One region of the Pseudomonas sp. TE3895 genome, then DNA from elsewhere that is predicted to be linked to it. Evidence: predicted binding sites of a transcription regulator. Region 1 holds the regulator's gene; each other region holds the start of a gene.
The links. Region 1 encodes FliA, which starts transcription of late flagellar genes. Its sites were predicted from a motif close to CTAAAGTTTNNNNNNNNNNNGCCGNTAA; they were not measured.
Positions count from the first base shown of each region.

Region 1 (6,273 bases):
CGACCTGCAGCCCAGCGCCTATCGCCTGACCCTGATGGGGGTGATTCTGGCCGAGGCGGAGATCTACCCGGACCGCGAACTGGCGATCAACCCTGGGCAGGTGTTTGGCACCCTCAACGGTATTGCCGCGCGCGACCCGGCGTTTGGCCTGGAAGCGGTGTGGATCGACGTCGGCCAGCGCTCGCAGGCGCAGTCGCTGGGTTACACCGTGGTCGATGCCAGCACCGTGGTGGCCACCCACCTCAACCAGATCCTGCAGAAACATTGCCACGAGCTGATCGGCCACGAAGAGGTTCAGCAACTGCTGCAGGTGCTTGCCAAGGCATCGCCTAAACTTGCAGAAGAGCTGGTGCCGGGTGTCATTTCCTTGTCGGGGCTGCTCAAGGTGCTGCAAGCCCTGTTGTCGGAACAGGTGCCAGTGCGCGATATTCGCAGTATTGCCGAGGCTATCGCGAACAACGCCGGCAAGAGTCAAGATACCGCCGCACTGGTGGCGGTGGTGCGCGTCGGATTGTGTCGCGCCATCGTGCAAAGCATTGTCGGCGTTGAGTCGGAGCTGCCAGTGATTACCCTGGAGCCAAGGTTGGAACAGATTTTGCTGAATAGTCTGCAAAGGGCCCGGGCAGGGTCAGGAAGATGGTGTTCTTCTGGAGCCTAGCATGGCCGAGAAGCTGCAACGTTCGCTGATCGAGGCGGCCCAGCGCCAGGAAATGCAGGGTCAGCCGGCCATCCTGCTGGTCGCCGGCCCGATCCGCGCCATGTTGTCGCGTTTCGGTCGCCTGGCTGTACCGAATTTGCATGTTCTGGCGTATCAGGAAATACCGGACAACAAGCAAGTCACCATCGTTGCCACCGTGGGCCCTAACGGCTGAGGTAGGGGATAATGCAAGTTAAGCGATTTTTCGCCGCCGATATGCGTCAGGCCATGAAACTGGTCCGTGACGAGCTGGGCGCCGATGCCGCAATCATTGGCAACCGCCGCATTGCCGGTGGTGTCGAGCTGACGGCCGCGCTGGACTACAAGCTGTCCGCCCTGGCCCCGCGTGTGCCCAACGCCGAGCTGGAAGAAGAGCTGCGCAAGACCCACACGCGCATTGCCACTGCCCAGGCCGAGCTGGACCAGCGTCAGGACAGCAGCGACAACAACCGCCAATTGTTCGCCGGGCAATCTTTGACCGCTGCCGAACCGTTGATCGAGCCGCACGTCGATGCCCCTGAGGCCGCTGCCGTACCGGCTGCTGCGCCGGTTGACCCACGTCTGTTCGATGCCATGCGCTCGGAGCTGTCGGGCCTGCGCGAGCTGCTGGAAGTGCAACTCGGTTCGCTGGCCTGGAATCAGCTGCAGGGCAGCAAGCCGCAGCAGGCCAACCTTTGGCGCCGCCTGCAGCGCATCGGCCTGTCCGGGCCGATCGCCCGCGAGCTGCTGGACCTGACCGCCGAGATCGAGGAACCGCGCCAGGCCTGGCGCATGCTGCTGGCTCACTTGGCACGGATGATCGAAGTGCCTGAAATCGAGCCGATCGAAGAGGGCGGGGTGATCGCCATGGTCGGCCCGGCGGGCATGGGCAAGACCACCACCCTGGCCAAGCTGGCCGCGCGCTACGTGCTCAAGTACGGCGCGCAGAACCTGGCGCTGGTGAGCATGGACAGCTTCCGTATCGGCGCCCAGGAGCAGCTCAAGACCCTGGGCCGCATCCTCAACGTGCCGGTGACTTACGTCGACCCGGGCCAGTCGCTGGCAGCAGCGCTGGAGCCACTGCTGCGCAAGCGCGTGGTGCTGATCGATACTGCCGGCCTGCAGGCCAGCGACCCTGCGCTGCGCATGCAACTGGAAACCTTGGCCGGGCGTGGCATTGCCGCGAAGAACTACCTGGTGCTGGCCACCACCAGCCAGAAGCAGGTGCTGACCGCCGCCTACCACAGCTACAAGCGCTGTGGCCTGGCCGGCTGCATCCTGACCAAACTCGATGAAACGGCAAGCCTTGGCGATGTGTTGAGCCTTGCCATCAGTCATGAACTGCCAGTGGCCTATCTTACCGATGGCCCACGCATTCCTGACGACCTGCACCTGCCGCGGGGCCACCAGTTGGTCACGCGGGCGGTGAATGTGCAGCAGCAGGACGAGCCCAGCGAAGAGGCCATGGCCGACATGTTCGCTGATCTCTATCACAACCCACGGCGAGCGGGTTGACCATGAAGCGTGTGCAAAGTCGCTATGCCAAGGGGCACGCAGAATTGCCCTACGTGTGGCCTGAGTCCCAGCGAGACAAGGTAAAGAACAGACATGGGTAGCATGCATCCCGTACAGGTGATCGCCGTGACCGGTGGCAAAGGTGGCGTCGGCAAGACTAACGTTTCAGTGAACTTGTCCCTGGCGCTGGCCGAGCTTGGCCGCAGGGTCATGCTGCTGGACGCCGACCTGGGCCTGGCCAATGTCGACGTGTTGCTGGGCCTTACCCCCAAACGTACCCTCGCCGATGTGATTGAAGGGCGTTGCGAGCTGCGTGACGTGATGCTGCAGGGCCCCGGCGGTGTGCGTATCGTACCGGCAGCCTCGGGCACCCAGAGCATGGTGCATCTGGCCCCGGCCCAGCATGCCGGGCTGATCCAGGCGTTCAGCGAGATCGGCGACAACCTCGATGTGTTGGTGATCGATACCGCTGCGGGTATCGGTGACTCGGTGGTCAGCTTCGTTCGCGCCGCCCAGGAAGTGCTGCTGGTGGTGTGTGATGAACCTACCTCGATTACCGACGCCTACGCGTTGATCAAGCTGCTCAATCGCGACTATGGCATGAACCGTTTCCGTGTGTTGGCCAACATGGCGCAGAGCCCGCAGGAAGGGCGCAACCTGTTTGCCAAGCTGACCAAGGTCACCGACCGCTTCCTTGACGTTGCCCTGCAGTACGTGGGTGCCGTGCCGTACGACGAGTGCGTGCGCAAGGCGGTGCAGAAGCAGCGTGCCGTCTACGAAGCCTTCCCTCGCTCCAAGTGTGCGCTGGCCTTCAAGGCGATTGCCCAGAAGGTCGACAGCTGGCCGCTGCCGGCCAATCCGCGCGGCCATCTGGAGTTCTTTGTCGAGCGCTTGGTGCAACCCACCAGCGCGGGACCCGTACTATGAACGCCAGCGGCTTCAAGATGTACAGCCGGGCGGCGAAGGACGCCCAGTACGAGCTGATCGAACGCTACGCCCCGCTGGTCAAGCGCATCGCCTACCACCTGTTGGCGCGCTTGCCGGCCAACGTGCAGGTCGAGGACCTGATCCAGGCCGGCATGATCGGCCTGCTGGAAGTGGCCAACAAATACGACGCCAGCAAGGGCGCCAGCTTTGAGACCTACGCCGGCATCCGCATCCGCGGGGCCATGCTGGACGAAGTGCGCAAAGGCGATTGGGCACCGCGTTCGGTACACCGCAACACCCGTATGGTCAGTGATGCCATGCGTGCAGTTGAGGCCAGAACAGGCCGTGACGCTAAAGATCATGAAGTTGCTGCCGAACTCCAATTGAGTCTCGATGATTACTACGGGATCTTGAACGATACCCTGGGCAGCCGCCTGTTCAGCTTCGACGACCTGTTGCAGGACGGCGAGCACGAAGGGCTGCATGAGGATGGCGCCAGTGGCCAGGTCGAACCTGCGCGCGGCCTGGAGGAGGAGCGCTTCCAGGCTGCCCTGACCGAGGCTATTGCCAACCTGCCGGAGCGTGAGCGCCTGGTGCTGGCGCTGTACTACGACGAAGAGCTGAACCTCAAGGAAATCGGTGAGGTGCTGGGTGTCAGCGAGTCGCGGGTCAGCCAGTTGCACAGCCAATGTGCCGCGCGCCTGCGCAGCCGCCTGGGGGAATGGCGGGCGCGTTGAGCCCACTGTCGTTGCAGTCGTTTTCCACGTTGTACCGAATTGAATGAGTGCGTGCTCGGTAGGCCGAGCGCGTTTGAGACTGCTTGGAGGTCTAATTGGACAAGAACATGAAAATCCTCATCGTTGACGACTTTTCGACGATGCGGCGGATCATCAAGAACCTGTTGCGTGACCTGGGTTTCACCAACACCGACGAAGCCGATGACGGCACCACGGCGTTGCCGATGCTGGAAAACGGTCACTACGACTTCCTGGTGACCGACTGGAACATGCCGGGCATGTCCGGCATCGACCTGCTGCGTAAAGTGCGTGCCAGCGACAAGCTGAAAAGCATGCCGGTCTTGATGGTGACCGCTGAAGCCAAGCGCGACCAGATCATTGAAGCGGCACAGGCCGGCGTCAATGGTTACGTGGTCAAGCCGTTCACCGCTCAGGTGCTCAAAGAGAAGATCGAGAAGATCTTCGAACGCGTCAACGGCTGAGTCACGTCAGGGGGGCGCGTCATGGATTCATCACAAACGTCTTTGGGCGAGTTCGAGTCGACCCTGAAGAAGCATGCCCAGGAGTTGGTCGAAAGCCTGGAGCGGGGCCGTTTCGGCGAGGCGGTGCAGTTGATTCACGAACTGAACCAGACCCGCGACCGCGGCCTGTACCAGGAAGTCGGCAAGCTGACTCGCGAGCTGCACAGTGCCATCGTCAGTTTCCAGATCGACCCCACCATGCCGCAGGCAGAAGAGGTGTCGCAAATTACCGACGCCACCGAGCGCCTGTCGTATGTGGTCAAGCTGACCGAGGGCGCGGCCAACCGCACCATGGACCTGGTCGAGGAAAGCACACCGGTGCTCAATGAGCTGGCCAGCGAGGCCAAGGCCCTGAGCACCGACTGGCAGCGCTTTATGCGCCGCGAAGTGGCTGCGCCGGAATTCCGTGATCTGGTCAAGCGAGTCGACAGTTTCCTGACGCACAGCGCCGAGGGTAACCGCAAGGTTTCCGGGCACCTCAATGACATTTTGCTGGCCCAGGACTATCAGGACCTGACCGGCCAGGTGATCAAGCGCGTCACCGCACTGGTGACCGAGGTGGAAAGCAACCTGCTCAAGCTGGTGCTGATGGCCAGCCAGGTCGACCGCTTTGCCGGTATAAAACATGACCACGATCAATTGCGTGCAGAAAAAGATCGAGAAAAACATCCGACTCGGGGTGAAGGTCCGCAGATTCATGCCGATAAGCGTGAAGACGTCGTGTCCGGTCAGGACGATGTCGATGATCTGCTGTCCAGCCTTGGTTTTTAAGGAGCACGTTTGATGAGCTTCGGCGCCGATGAAGAAATCCTCCAGGATTTCCTGGTAGAAGCCGGCGAAATTCTTGAGCAATTGTCCGAGCAACTGGTCGAGCTGGAAAGCCGACCTGACGATGCCGACCTGCTCAATGCGATCTTTCGCGGTTTCCACACTGTAAAAGGGGGCGCCGGCTTCCTCCAGCTGAACGAGCTGGTGGAGTGCTGCCATATCGCCGAGAACGTGTTCGACGTCCTGCGCAAAGGTGAGCGCCGGGTCGATGCGGAACTGATGGATGTGGTGCTCGAGGCACTGGATACGGTCAACAGCATGTTTGGCCAGGTGCGCGAGCGTGCCGAAGTGACACCGGCCACCCCCGCACTGCTGGCAGCGTTGTCGCGCCTGGCCGAACCTGGCGCAGCCGAAACTGTTGCAGCGCCTGCACCGGCGCCGGTTGCCGACGTGTCGGTTGCCGCGCCGGCCGAGGCCGAGGAGCAACACCAGGACATCACTGACAGTGAATTCGAGCAGTTGCTCGATTCGCTCGATGCGATCAAGGCGCAAGCGGCGGCCGACGAGCAGATGCAGGGCGAGACTGTCAGCGGTGCGGGTGATGAAATCACCGACGCCGAGTTCGAATCGCTGCTCGACCAGTTGCACGGCAAGGGCCAGTTCAATGCCGAGGTTGCCGCGCCGCCGGTGGCCGTCAGCAGCGAAGCGGTCAGTGATGAGATCACCGACGCCGAATTCGAATCGCTGCTCGACCAGCTGCATGGCAAGGGCACCTTCCAGGCTGGCGCCTTGCCAGCCGCCCAGGCACCAGCGCCTGCCGCACCCGACAACAGTGCCGCCAGCGATGAAATCAGCGAGCACGAGTTCGAAGCCCTGCTGGACCAGTTGCACGGCAAGGGCAAGTTCGGTGGCGATGTTGCCGCTGTTGAGGCCCCGGCTGCTGTCCAGGCGCAAGCGCCGGCTGCCGCCAAGGCCGAAAGCCCGCCAGTGACCAAGCCCGCTGCCGCGCCAGCGCCTTCGCCGGCCAGCAAACCTGCCGCGGCGCCTCGCGCGCCGGCCCCGGCTGCTGAAAAGCATGCCGCCAGCGAAGCGGAAACCACGGTACGCGTCGATACCGCGCGCCTGGACG
Region 1 is NZ_JBWBQE010000001.1:2,555,897-2,562,169, forward strand. It holds partial or broken gene flhA (flagellar biosynthesis protein FlhA) at 1-872, shown strand, start outside; gene flhF (flagellar biosynthesis protein FlhF) at 884-2,191, shown strand; gene fleN (flagellar synthesis regulator FleN) at 2,285-3,118, shown strand; gene fliA (RNA polymerase sigma factor FliA) at 3,115-3,855, shown strand; gene ACZ889_RS11620 (chemotaxis response regulator CheY) at 3,963-4,337, shown strand; gene ACZ889_RS11625 (protein phosphatase CheZ) at 4,359-5,147, shown strand; gene ACZ889_RS11630 (chemotaxis protein CheA) at 5,160-6,273, shown strand, end outside.

Region 2 (6,273 bases), 3.6 Mb from region 1:
CGGGGCTGCTTTGCAGCCCATTCGCGGGCAAGCCCGCTCCTACATTGATCGGCGTACAGCCCGTTGCTCGGCGTTCAGCCCATTGCTCGGCGTAAGCAGATCGTTGTAGGAGCGGGCTTGCCCGCGAATGGGCCGCAGAGCGGCCCCAAGCGTCACCTCAGAAGTCGAAGAAAACGGTCTCCCCTTCCCCCTGAATACGGATATCAAAGCGGTACGCCGTCTTCCCATCCACTTCGCAACGCTTGGCAATCAAGGTTTCACGCCGCTGCGGCTGCTCGATCAGGTTGAGCACCGGGCACTTGGCATTGGCCTGGGCCTCATCATCGAAATACAGGCGCGTGTGCAGGTGGATGTTGATGCCACGGGCAAACAGGCTGATGTTGATGTGCGGCGCCATCGGCACGCCCGCAGCGTTGTTCACCACACCCGGCTTGACCGTGTGCAGCGTCCACTCACCGGCATCGAAGGTCGTGGCGGTGCGGCCGAAGCTGTTGAAGGCGTTTTCCAGGTTGTAGGCATCCTGGTACTCGCCGTTGGCGTCGGCCTGCCACACTTCCAGGAACGAGTCGCGCACCAGGTGGCCATTACCGTCATACACCTGGCCGAGCAGCAGAATGTGCTCGCCTGGCGCGTCTGGCTTGGCCAGGCGGTTCCAGATTTCCTGATCGCGGGTCGGGTTGCCGGCCGCTTCCAGGGCCAGGCCGATGTGCACGTAGGGGCCGGCAGTCTGCGAAGGGGTTTCCGGCAGCAGTTCGATTGGCATGGCGGGGTCCTCAGCAGTTTTCGAAGTGGGTCTTGCGCTGGCCGCGCAGCACGATGTCGAAGCGGTAGGCCAGGCAGTCCATCGGGTTGGCGTTGCTCATGTCGAGCTTGGCGATCAACTGCTGCACGGCTTGCGGGTTGGCGATCGACTTGACGATCGGGCACATCGGAATCAGCGGGTCACCTTCGAAGTACAGCTGGGTGATCAACTTGGTGGCGATCGATGGGCCGCTGATGGCGAAGTGGATATGCGCCGGGCGCCAGTCGTTCGGGCCGTTGCGCCATGGGTACGGGCCCGGCTTGATGGTGCGGAAGCTGTAGTAGCCGTCACGGTCGGTCAGGCACCGGCCAACACCACCGAAGTTCGGGTCCAGCGGCGCCAGGTAGCGGTCGTTCTTGTGGCGATAGCGGCCGCCGGCGTTGGCTTGCCACATCTCCACCAAGGTGTTCGGCACAGGCTTGCCGTACTGGTCGACGACACGGCCGGCAACGATGATGCGCTCGCCGATTGGCAGGCCACCGTTATTGAAGTTCAGCAGCAGGTCATGGTCATGGGCGCCGAAGCCCAGGTGGGAAAAATCCGGACCAGTGGTTTCGCTGATCGACTGCGGAATACTGACCAGTGCCTGGCGCGGCGAGCGGGCAATGGACGTCTTGTAGTCAGGCGTAAGGGCTTTGGGGTGCCAGTTGCGATCACGGATCACGAAGCGGCTGTTGTCCTGGGCGGGCATGCCGGTTTCCTCTCTTGGAATTATGAGAACGCCTGAGTGTGGCAGGCGGACTTACAGTTTCCGGCAGGTCGCGGGCGATGAACATTGAAATCGACCCCTTGATACATAACCAAATGGTTATGGATAAACACCTCGGCCTGACAGGTTCCACCTTCGTGAACTAATCTTTGTCTTCTTGTTTCACGCTCGGAGAGCATTCATGGAATGGCGAAAAGGCCGACGCAGCGACAACGTGGTCGATGCCCGAGGCGAAGGTGGCGGCGGCGGCATGCGTTTCGGCGGCGGCAAGGGGCTGGGGCTTGGGGCAATCCTGCTGATCGTCGGCATCGGCTGGCTCACCGGGCAGGACCCGTTGCAGATTCTTGGCCAGCTTGCCGGGCAGATGGAGCAGCAACAACAGCAGACGGCGCCCAGTGGTGCGGGCGGCAAGGCGCCACCGGCCAACGACCAGCAAGCCGAGTTCGTCGCCTCGGTTCTGGGTGACACCGAAGACACCTGGAAAGCCCTGTTCGCCGAGGCCGGCAAACAATACCGTGACCCCAAACTGGTCCTGTTCAGCGGCCAGGTCAATTCGGCCTGCGGATTTGCCTCGGCAGCGGTTGGGCCGTTCTATTGCCCGGCGGACCAGCGGGTGTACCTGGACATGTCGTTCTTCCGTGAAATGGAAACCCGCTTCGCTGCAGCTGGCGACTTCGCCCAGGCCTACGTGATCGCCCATGAAATCGGTCACCATGTGCAGACACTGCTGGGCGTTTCGGCCAAGGTCGACGCCGCACGACGCGCCGGCCAGCGCATGGAGGGCGACAACGGCCTGTTGGTGCGCCAGGAGTTGCAGGCCGACTGTCTGGCCGGGGTATGGGCATACCAGGCGCAGAAACGCCTGAACTGGCTGGAGCCAGGCGATGTCGAGGAAGCGCTGAATGCGGCCAATGCCATTGGCGACGACCGCCTGCAGCAGCAAAGCCGCGGGCGCGTAGTGCCAGACTCGTTCACCCACGGTACCTCGGCGCAGCGGGTGCGCTGGTTCAAGGCCGGGTTTGCCGAAGGTGAAGTGAACCGCTGCGACACCTTCAGTGCACGCACCCTCTGATACCCGGTGCAACAGGGACCGAGTGAGACCGCTTGCTGACATTTTGCTGAAAAAGCGTTTCAGCTTCCCCAATCATGGCCGATAACCCCTGCACGAATCAGCGGGCATCCAGAACAAAAACGCCTGGCGATCGAAGATCAAGAGAGCGAAATCAACTTCTGGAGAGCGTGCATGAACAGCTGGTTCGCCAACATCAGCGTCAACCTTAAACTCGGCCTGGGCTTCGGCCTGGTGCTGGTCCTCACTGGCCTGCTGGCCCTCACCGGCTGGACCAGCCTGGGCAGCCTGATCGACCGTAGCAACTGGATGGGCGATATTGGCCAGTTGAACAAGGACCTCACCGATCTGCGCATTGCGCGCCTGCAGTACATGATCGCCAACGGCGACGATACCGCCGCCGCCAACACCCTGGCCAAGCTGGACGCATTCAGCAAGCAGCAGGCCTACCTGGCCACCACCTTCAAAAGCCCGGAGAACGTCAAGCTGCTGGGTGAGCTTGGCGATACCATCAGCGCCTACAAGCTGTCGCTGAACAAGATGCGCCAGGGCTACGACGCCACCCGCGCAGCGCGCGTTTCCATGAACAGCTCGGCCATCCGCGCCGACCAGGCCATGGATGCGCTCAGCCAGGAGGTGATGGCTCGCCCCGAGGCTGACAGTGCGCGCCTGGCCCAGTACCAGCTGATCAGCAAGGCCCGCCAGCAATTGCTGCAGGTACGCATCGATGTGCGTGGCTACATCGCCGAGAACAGCAGCGCCAACGAGCAGGCCGCCCTGCGCCAGCTGGATGCAGCACTGGCCGATATCGACAACCTCAAGCGCCAGCTGCCTAGCGAAGACGCGCGCCTGCAACAGTTCGAAAACGCAGTACTGGCCTATCGTGACGCCGTACGCCAGTTCCGCGACGCGGTTGCCAACATCACCACCTCGCGCGCCGAAATGACCGTGCAGGGTGCCGACATCGTCAAGCGCAGCGACGCGTTGTACCAGATCCAGCTAGAGCGCCGTGACATCGAGAGTACCCAGGCCCGCAGCCTGCAGGCCATCGCCACACTGCTGGCGCTGCTGGTCGGCGTGCTGGCGGCGGTGCTGATCACCCGCCAGATCACGCGCCCGTTGCAAGACACCCTGGTGGCCGTGGAAAAAATCGCCAGTGGCGACCTTACCCAGCACATGCGCGTCACCCGCCGTGACGAACTGGGCGTGCTGCAGCAAGGCATCGCGCGCATGGGCACCACCCTGCGCGAGCTGATCAGCGGCATCCGCGATGGCGTCACCCAGATTGCCAGCGCCGCCGAAGAGCTGTCGGCAGTCACCGAACAGACCAGCGCGGGCGCCAACAGCCAGAAAGTCGAGACCGACCAGGTGGCCACCGCCATGCACGAAATGGCCGCTACCGTTCAGGAAGTGGCGCGCAATGCCGAGCAGGCCTCACATGCAGCTACAGGTGCCGATGACGAAGCCCGTGCCGGCGACCGCGTGGTGGGCGAAGCGATTGGCCAGATCGAACGCCTGGCCGAAGACATGCACCGTTCCACCGAGGCCATGAACCTGCTGCAGCAGGAAAGCCAGAAAATTGGTAGCGTGATGGACGTGATCAAGTCGGTGGCCGAACAGACCAACCTGCTGGCGCTCAACGCAGCGATCGAGGCGGCGCGTGCCGGCGAGGCAGGCCGTGGCTTTGCCGTGGTTGCCGACGAAGTGCGCGGCCTGGCCCAGCGCACGCAGAAGTCTACCGAAGAAATCGAAGAGCTGATTGCCAGCCTGCAGCACGGTACCCAGCAAGTGGCGAATGCCATGCAGGGCAGCCGTACCCTGACCGACAGCAGCGTCGAACTGGCGCGAAAGGCCGGATCATCGCTGGAGAGCATTACCAGTACGGTATCGAGCATCCAGTCGATGAACCAGCAGATTGCTGCGGCGGCAGAGCAGCAGAGTGCGGTGGCTGAAGAGATCAGCCGAAGCATCCTGAATGTGCGTGATGTGTCAGAGCAAACCGCAGCAGCCAGTGACGAGACGGCAGCGTCGAGTGTGGAGCTGGCGCGGCTGGGTGGGCAGTTGCAGACACTGGTCAGCCAGTTCCGCGTCTGACCTTTGCGGCCCTTTCGCGATTCAAGGCCGCACCCCACATTGATCGACGTACGCAGGTCCTCGTGGGAGCGGCCTTGTGTCGCGATAGGAGGGCAAAGCCCTCCCGGCGTTCTGACAGGTACTACTTGACGATCATCCCTACCCCACGCCCACGTGGGTCGGAAGCGGTCTCAAGCTTCGCCCCATCGACGCGGATCGCCTGGATGTCGCCCATCTCCCAGCCCTGGTCCTCCAGCACATAGCCCATCTTCTTCAGCTCATCAGCTACCGGCCCGGTCAGTGGCGCATAGCTGTCGAAGTAAATGGTGTCCTTGGGCAGCAACTGATGGTGCACGCGCTGCGCCGCCACCGCCTTGTCCAGCGGCATGCCGTAGTCGTACAGGTTGTTCATCACCTGGAAGATCGAGGTAAAGATCCGTGAACCACCCGGGGTACCGATTACCAGCTCGACCTTGCCATCGCGGGTCATCAGGCTGGGGCTCATCGACGACAGCATGCGCTTGCCTGGTTCGATCGCGTTGGCATCACCGCCGACCACGCCAAAGGCGTTCGCCGCCCCCGGTTTGGCGCTGAAATCATCCATCTCGTCGTTGAGCAGGAAACCAGCGCCCTTCACCACCACACCACTGCCATAGTCGAGGTTGAGGGTGTAGGTATTGCTGACCGCGTTGCCCTGCTTGTCGACGATCGAGAAATGCGTGGTCTGGTGCGGCTCAAGGCCCGGCTTGACCTTGTCGGTGTCGGAAATGGCCTTCGGGTTGACTTGGGCTGCGCGCTTGGCCAGGTAATCCTTGGCCACCAATTGGTCCACCGGAACCTTGGTGAAGGCCGGGTCGCCCAGGTAATCGGCGCGGTCGGCGAACACCCGCTTCTCGATCTCGGCCAGCAGGTGGATGTACTGCGCCGAGTTATGCGCCACCCCTTTAAAGTCGGCCGCGCGGTCTTCCTTGATGCCCAGCAACTGGGCAAGCGCCACACCGCCTGAGCTCGGCGGTGGCGCGGTATACACCACATTGCCACGCCAGCTCACGGCCATCGGTTCACGCCATACCGCCTTGTAATCCTTGAGGTCATCTTTGGTAATCAGGCCTTTGTCAGCCTGCATCTGCGCCACCAGCAAATCGGCGGTCTTGCCTTGATAGAACTCGCTCACGCCCTTGGCGGCTATACGCTCCAGGGTCTGGGCCATTTCCGGCTGCTTGAACAGCTCGCCGACCTTCATGTTGCCGAAGTAATCGTTGAAGTTGGTCGCCGTCTTGAACATGCCTTGGGCATCGTTGCGGTACTGGTACTGCTTTTCCGCCACCTTGAAGCCATTTTTCGCATAGCCGATGGCCGGGGTCAGCAACTCGCTCCAGGGCAGCTTGCCGAACTTCTGGTGCGCCTCCCACAGGCCCATTACCGTACCGGGTACGCCTGCGGCGCGTGCCCCGACCAGGCTGAGGTTCTCGATGACCTCGCCCTTGTCGTCCAGATACATGTTGCGCGTGGCGGCCTTGGGCGCGACTTCGCGGTAGTCGAGGAAGTAAGGCTTGCCATCGACAAACAGGGTCATGAAGCCGCCACCGCCGATATTACCGGCCTCTGGGTAAGTCACCG
Region 2 is NZ_JBWBQE010000001.1:6,169,810-6,176,082, forward strand. It holds gene pcaG (protocatechuate 3,4-dioxygenase subunit alpha) at 158-763, opposite strand; gene pcaH (protocatechuate 3,4-dioxygenase subunit beta) at 774-1,493, opposite strand; gene ypfJ (KPN_02809 family neutral zinc metallopeptidase) at 1,693-2,583, shown strand; gene ACZ889_RS27945 (methyl-accepting chemotaxis protein) at 2,755-4,674, shown strand; gene ggt (gamma-glutamyltransferase) at 4,796-6,273, opposite strand, start outside.
Region 2: a site for FliA is predicted at 2,641-2,668, ahead of ACZ889_RS27945 (methyl-accepting chemotaxis protein). Genes of this name have one in related genera too.

Region 3 (6,273 bases), 760 kb from region 1:
AGCGTGCTGGCTGAGGAAGCCTGCGTTGTCAGTGCGCCACTGGCGACAAAGGCCTCGGCTACAAAGCGATGGGGCTGTACCCCTGCTGCAAGGCATTGCTCGCGGACCTGGGTGATCATCGTGGCATTGCCACAGGCATAGACCTGGGCTTCGTCCCAGCGATGCGTCTGGCTGAGCGCCACCTGTTGTATACGTGCCTGGGCCGAGAGCACCGGTTGCCAGCGAAAGTGCGGGTGCACACGGCTGGACACGTCGAGAAATTCGCGATCATAAAAATCCGCCGGCGAAGAGCCGCCCCAATACAGCGTGACGTCGGCATCGCCGGCCAAGGCTGTCAGCAACAGCGGCTTGATGCCGGCGTAACCTGTGCCGGTGGCGAAAAGGATCAGCGGGCGTTGGTCATCGTGCTGCCAGGTACAGGCGCCCAGCGGGCCTTCGAGCTTTACCGTTGCACCTGCTTGCAGGGTGGGCAGCAAACCTTCAGTGAACAGGCCGCCGCTGACCTTGCGGATGTGAAACACCAGTTGCCCTTGTGCCTGGGCAGGCAGGTTGGCAATGGAGAAACAGCGGCTGTCGCCGTTGTCCAACTGAAACCGCATGTACTGGCCCGCCCGCACCTCCAGCGGCTGAGCAGGCTGCAACACCAGCTCGACGATATCTGCGCTCAGCGCGCGCTTGCCAACCACCTGTGCCTGGGTTTCCAGTGCGGGTGCGTCCAGTGACCAGCCGGGTATTTCCAGGCGCATGTCGCTGCAGGCGTGGCTCTGGCACAGCAACATCTCGTCGGCGGCCAAGGGATAGGACGGCGGCGGTGTGTCCGCATCCCGCTGCTTGTCCTGATGCTGCCCCGACACCACCTTGACCTTGCACGAGCCGCAGGCGCCGCGGCGGCAGGAGAAGGGTACCGGCAGGCCGCTGGCGAGCATGGCGTCGAGCAGCAGCTCCTGGCTGGCTTCGAACGTTTTGCCCGAGGGCGACAATTCAATGATGTGGCGGCTTTGCATGAGCACCTCGGGGCAAATGGAGGTTCGATTGTTGCTATAGTCCAGGACCAGCAGAACCTCCAGTTTTGGATATTTCATATGGTCCAGCTTCGTAAATGGCAGCCACTGCTCAAGCTCGATGGGGCACAAGCTTCGTACCGGCAGATCGTCGAAGGGCTGGTGGCCGCAATCAGCGAGGGTCGCCTGCGCCCTGGCACGCCGCTGCCGGGCACGCGGGAGATGGCGCAACTGCTGAACGTCAATCGCAAGACCGTGATCCTTGCTTATGAGGAAGCCGAAACCAAAGGCTGGCTGCAAAGCGTGCAACGCCGGGGCACCTTTGTCAGCCAGCAGCTGGCGCCCGGCACAGCGGCCGTTTGCGGTGCCGTGCGGCCTTTTGCCCTGGCGCTGCCAGAGGAACCTGCCGTTGCCTACTTCAAGGCGAACGAACAGGCTGTAGCCCAACAAGGGCGGCCGGGGGCCTTGTTCTTCGACAACGGCGCCTGTGACCACCGCCTGCTACCGCAGGCTGTACTGCACCGCTATTACCGCAATGCCTTGCGCAGCAGCTTCAGCAGCAATAGTGTGCGCCACGGCAGCGAGTGCAGCAGCCGCAATCTGCGCAGCGCCCTGGCCGACATGTTGCGGCACAATCGCAGCCTGAACGTTGGCGCCGAGCATATCTGCCTGACCCAGGGGGTGCAGATGTCACTGTCCCTGGTGGCCAGTGTGTTGCTCAAGCCGGGTGACGTTGTGCTGGTCGAGCGCCTGAGTTACCCCCCTGCGTGGGAGATCTTCCGTCAGCTGGGTGCCCGCCTGGTGACCGTGGAGCTGGACCATGAGGGCTGCCGGGTCGATCAGCTCGAGGCCCTGTGCCGGCAGCACAAGGTGCGGATGATGTACATAACACCCCATCACCAGTTCCCGACCACGGTCAGCCTGCCAGCCGGGCGCAGGCAACAGCTGCTGGAGCTGGCGCGCCAGCATGCCTTTTGCGTGGTCGAAGAGGATTACGACTACGAATACCACTTTGCCGGGCGGCCTTATCTGCCGTTGGCCAGCGACCGCCAGCAGCGGCACGTGATTTACATTGGCTCACTGTCCAAGCCTTTGGGCAGTACGTTCCGTTGCAGCTATATCGTGGCACCGGTGGAAGTGACAACCGTGCTGGAACGCAGGGCGATGTTGACCCTGGGGCAGGGCGATGCAGTCATGCAGCAGATGTTGGCGGACCTGATCAATGATGGCGAACTGAAGAAGCACCTGCGCCGGGTCAACCGCGAGTACCGGCGCCGGCGCGAGACTTTGTTGGGGTGTTTGCGCGATGCGTTCGGCGAACAGATCAGCGTGCAGGCGCCAGAAGGTGGCCTGGCGCTGTGGGTGAGGTTTGCCGATGAGATCAACGTGGATCAGTTGGTCGACAAAGCGCTGGAACGGGACCTGGTGGTGCGCAGTGGGCGACAGTTTTCACCGTTTGGCCATGCCGAGAATGCCTTGCGCCTGGGGTTTGCTTCGCTGGATACGGATGAGATCCGGCAGGCGACCCAACGCCTGGCAGACGCCGCGAAAGCGATTGGCAAGGCGCGGTGGCTGTAGGCACGGCCTTCTGTCGCGACAGGGGATGGCACGGGCTTCGCCCGTGTTCGCGGGCAAGCCCGCTCCCACAGTGATCGCGCTGGCCTCAGGATTTGTGCAAGAGGGTTCCGCCCCCAAGGGGCGCGAAGCCTCTGGGTCTCAACGCATTCCGTTCGGTTACCGCACATAACCGCATCACGGCGCCTCAAGCCTGCGCCAGCACCTCCGATAGCAGCACACCCACCATCGAATCTTCGATCAGAAGTGGTGCCAACAAGGAGTACTGCCCGCATGCTTGCCAACCTGAAAATTCGCACCGGAATGTTCTGGGTGTTGTCGCTGTTCAGCCTGACCCTGCTGTTTTCGACTGCCAGTGCCTGGTGGGCTGCCGTGGGTAGCGACCAGCAGATCACTGAACTGGACCAGACTGCGCACCAGTCGGACCGGTTGAACAATGCGTTGCTGATGGCGATTCGCTCCAGCGCCAACGTGTCTTCGGGCTTTATCGAGCAGTTGGGTGGCCATGACGAGAGTGCAGGCAAGCGCATGGCGCTGTCGGTGGAGCTGAACAACAAGAGCCAGGCGCTGGTCGACGAATTTGTCGAAAACGCCCGCGAACCCGCCCTTCGCGTGCTGGCAACCGAGCTGCAGGCTACCTTTGCCGAATACGCCAAGGCGGTGGCCGGGCAGCGTGAAGCGACCCGCCAGCGTTCGCTGGAGCAGTATTTCAAGGTCAACAGCGATGCCGGTAATGCCATGGGGCGGTTGCAAACCCTGCGCCAGCAACTGGTGACCACACTGAGCGAACGTGGCCAGCAAATCATGCTCGAGTCCGACCGGCGTCTGGCCCGGGCACAATTGCTGAGCTTGTGCCTGCTGGGCGTGACCGTGGTGCTGGCGGTGCTGTGCTGGGCGTTCATTGCCCAGCGTGTGTTGCACCCCCTGCGTGAAGCCGGTGGGCATTTCCGGCGCATTGCCAGTGGCGACCTGAGTGTGCCGGTGCAAGGGCAGGGCAACAACGAGATCGGCCAACTGTTCCATGAGCTGCAGCGCATGCAGCAGAGCCAGCGCGACACCCTTGGGCAGATCAACAACTGTGCCCGGCAGCTGGACGCCGCCGCCACGGCGTTGAACGCGGTCACTGAGGAAAGCGCCAACAACCTGCGTCAGCAGGGGCAGGAGCTGGAGCAGGCCGCGACTGCCGTGACCGAAATGACCACGGCAGTGGAGGAGGTTGCGCGCAACGCGATCACCACCTCGCAAACCACCAGTGAATCCAACCAGCTGGCCGCGCAAAGCCGCCGGCAAGTCAGCGAAAATATCGACGGCACCGAAGCCATGACCCGCGAAATCCAGACCAGCAGTGCGCACCTGCAGCAGTTGGTGGGGCAGGTGCGGGACATCGGCAAGGTGCTGGAAGTGATCCGCTCGGTGTCCGAGCAGACCAACCTGCTGGCGCTCAATGCTGCCATCGAGGCGGCCCGTGCCGGTGAGGCCGGGCGCGGCTTTGCGGTGGTGGCGGATGAGGTGCGCACACTGGCCTACCGCACGCAACAATCGACCCAGGAAATCGAGCAGATGATCGGCAGCGTGCAGGCGGGGACCGAAGCTGCGGTGGCTTCCATGCAGGCCAGCACCAACCGCGCCCAGTCGACACTGGACGTGACCCTGGCCTCGGGGCAAGTGCTGGAGGGCATCTACAGTGCGATCGGCGAAATCAACGAGCGCAATCTGGTCATTGCCAGTGCGGCCGAAGAGCAGGCTCAGGTGGCGCGGGAAGTAGACCGCAACTTGCTGAACATCCGCGAACTGTCCAACCATTCCGCGGCGGGTGCGCAGCAGACCAGCGAGGCGAGCAAGGCGTTGTCGGGGCTGGTGGGGGAGATGACGGCGTTGGTGGGGCGGTTCAAGGTTTGAGGCGCTGCGCCTGCGTGGAACATTAAGATAAGGTTAAACTTATTTAAAGTTCCCCTTGCGGGTTGACTTCGATACTACGCTTGAATAAAGTTCGACCGCCCCGAGCGCGGGGCCTTTTTTCCCTTCACTGAAGAATTCAATGGACACAGTATCTCGTCGCTGCCTGACCTCTGCCGAATGGCCGGGTCAGGCACTTGAACCGGAACACCGGTCCCGACACCCTGGTCGGGCAAGCCGCGCCAGAGCCTGATGCTCCGCCGTGACTTGCCGCCGCCGGTGTTGGCCGGTTGGAGGCAAGCTCATGAACCTCACTTCATTCGTTTCACATCGCCAGCCTGCGTGCCTTGCGCCGCGGCAGGCCCGCGCCTGGCCGCGGCGTCTGCACGGCTACTTTGACCACCACCAGCACCCCCCAAGTAGTTGCGGGGTGCTGGTGCGTGTTCATGCACGCTTGAGCCCCCGCACTTCTCACTGAATAAAAGATATTGAGCGGTATCTTTATGCTCGAACTTTTCACGTTAAAAGTTCGCGGGATAACTATTGCCCTGTGTTTATGAAAAGGAATCAAACCATGGATTGCGCGAGTAGAAAGTTCGCTGCCGACACAACTTCCGACTCTCGGCAGCGGACAGACAACTGTCGGAAAGAACCAGCATTATTCAGCGACCCGACATGCCTTCGTTCACCGCCTGGGTGAAACGTCTGTGTGTCGTGCCGCCGCAGCGGCAGGAGCACAGCAACATGACTGTCAAATACCGTAACACCTCATCGGCCAAGGCCGAACGCGAAACCCGCCTGTCCACCCGCGCCGCCCGTGAAGCGCGCAATGGCCTGGCGGTCACCCTCGCCAACCTCGATGCCAGCGAACAGGGCCTGACCGAGCACGAAGCCGCCAAGCGCCTGGCGCGCGATGGGGCCAACCAGGTTGCCCACGACCCGCAACCCCACCGCCCTGGTGCAGCTGCTCAAGGCCCTGAACAACCCGTTCATCTATGTACTGCTGACCCTGGCCGGGATCAGCTTCGTCACCGACTACTGGCTGCCGGTCAGCGCAGGCGAAGCAGACGACGCCGACCTGACCAAGGTCATCATCATCATGACCATGGTCAGCCTCAGCAGCCTGCTGCGCTTCTGGCAGGAGTACCGCTCGAACAAGGCTGCCGACGCGCTCAAGGCAATGGTGCGTACTACGGCCACGGTGTTGCGCCGCGAGCAGATCGGGCAAGCCCCGCGCCTGCGCGAAGTGCCCATGGACGAACTGGTGGCCGGCGACATCGTGCAGCTTTCTGCAGGTGACATGATTCCCGCCGATATCCGTCTGCTCGAAGCGCGTGACCTGTTTATCAGCCAGGCCGTGCTCACCGGCGAAGCGTTGCCGGTCGAAAAGTACGACACCTTGGGTAATGTCGCGCAGAAGTCCGCCGCCGAGCATGGCGCACATCAGGACAACCTGCTCGAGTTGCCGAACATCTGCTTCATGGGGACCAATGTGGTCAGTGGCCGCGCCCGCGCCGTGGTGGTGGCGACCGGCCGACGCACCTATTTTGGCTCGCTGGCCAAGGCCATTGCCGGTTCGCGCAGCCAGACCGCTTTTGACCGCGGCGTGAACAGCGTCAGTAGCCTGCTGATCCGCTTCATGCTGGTGATGGTGCCGGTGGTGTTCATGATCAACGGTGTGGTGAAAGGCGACTGGGGTGATGCCTTCCTCTTCGCGCTTGCCGTGGCAGTGGGCCTGACCCCGGAAATGCTGCCGATGATCGTCAGCGCCAACTTGGCCAAGGGCGCCGTGGCCATGGCC
Region 3 is NZ_JBWBQE010000001.1:3,320,581-3,326,853, forward strand. It holds gene ACZ889_RS14890 (M24 family metallopeptidase) at 1-1,082, opposite strand, end outside; gene pdxR (MocR-like pyridoxine biosynthesis transcription factor PdxR) at 1,083-2,579, shown strand; gene ACZ889_RS14900 (methyl-accepting chemotaxis protein) at 2,850-4,475, shown strand; partial or broken gene mgtA (magnesium-translocating P-type ATPase) at 5,217-6,273, shown strand, end outside.
Region 3: a site for FliA is predicted at 2,763-2,790, ahead of ACZ889_RS14900 (methyl-accepting chemotaxis protein). Genes of this name have one in related genera too.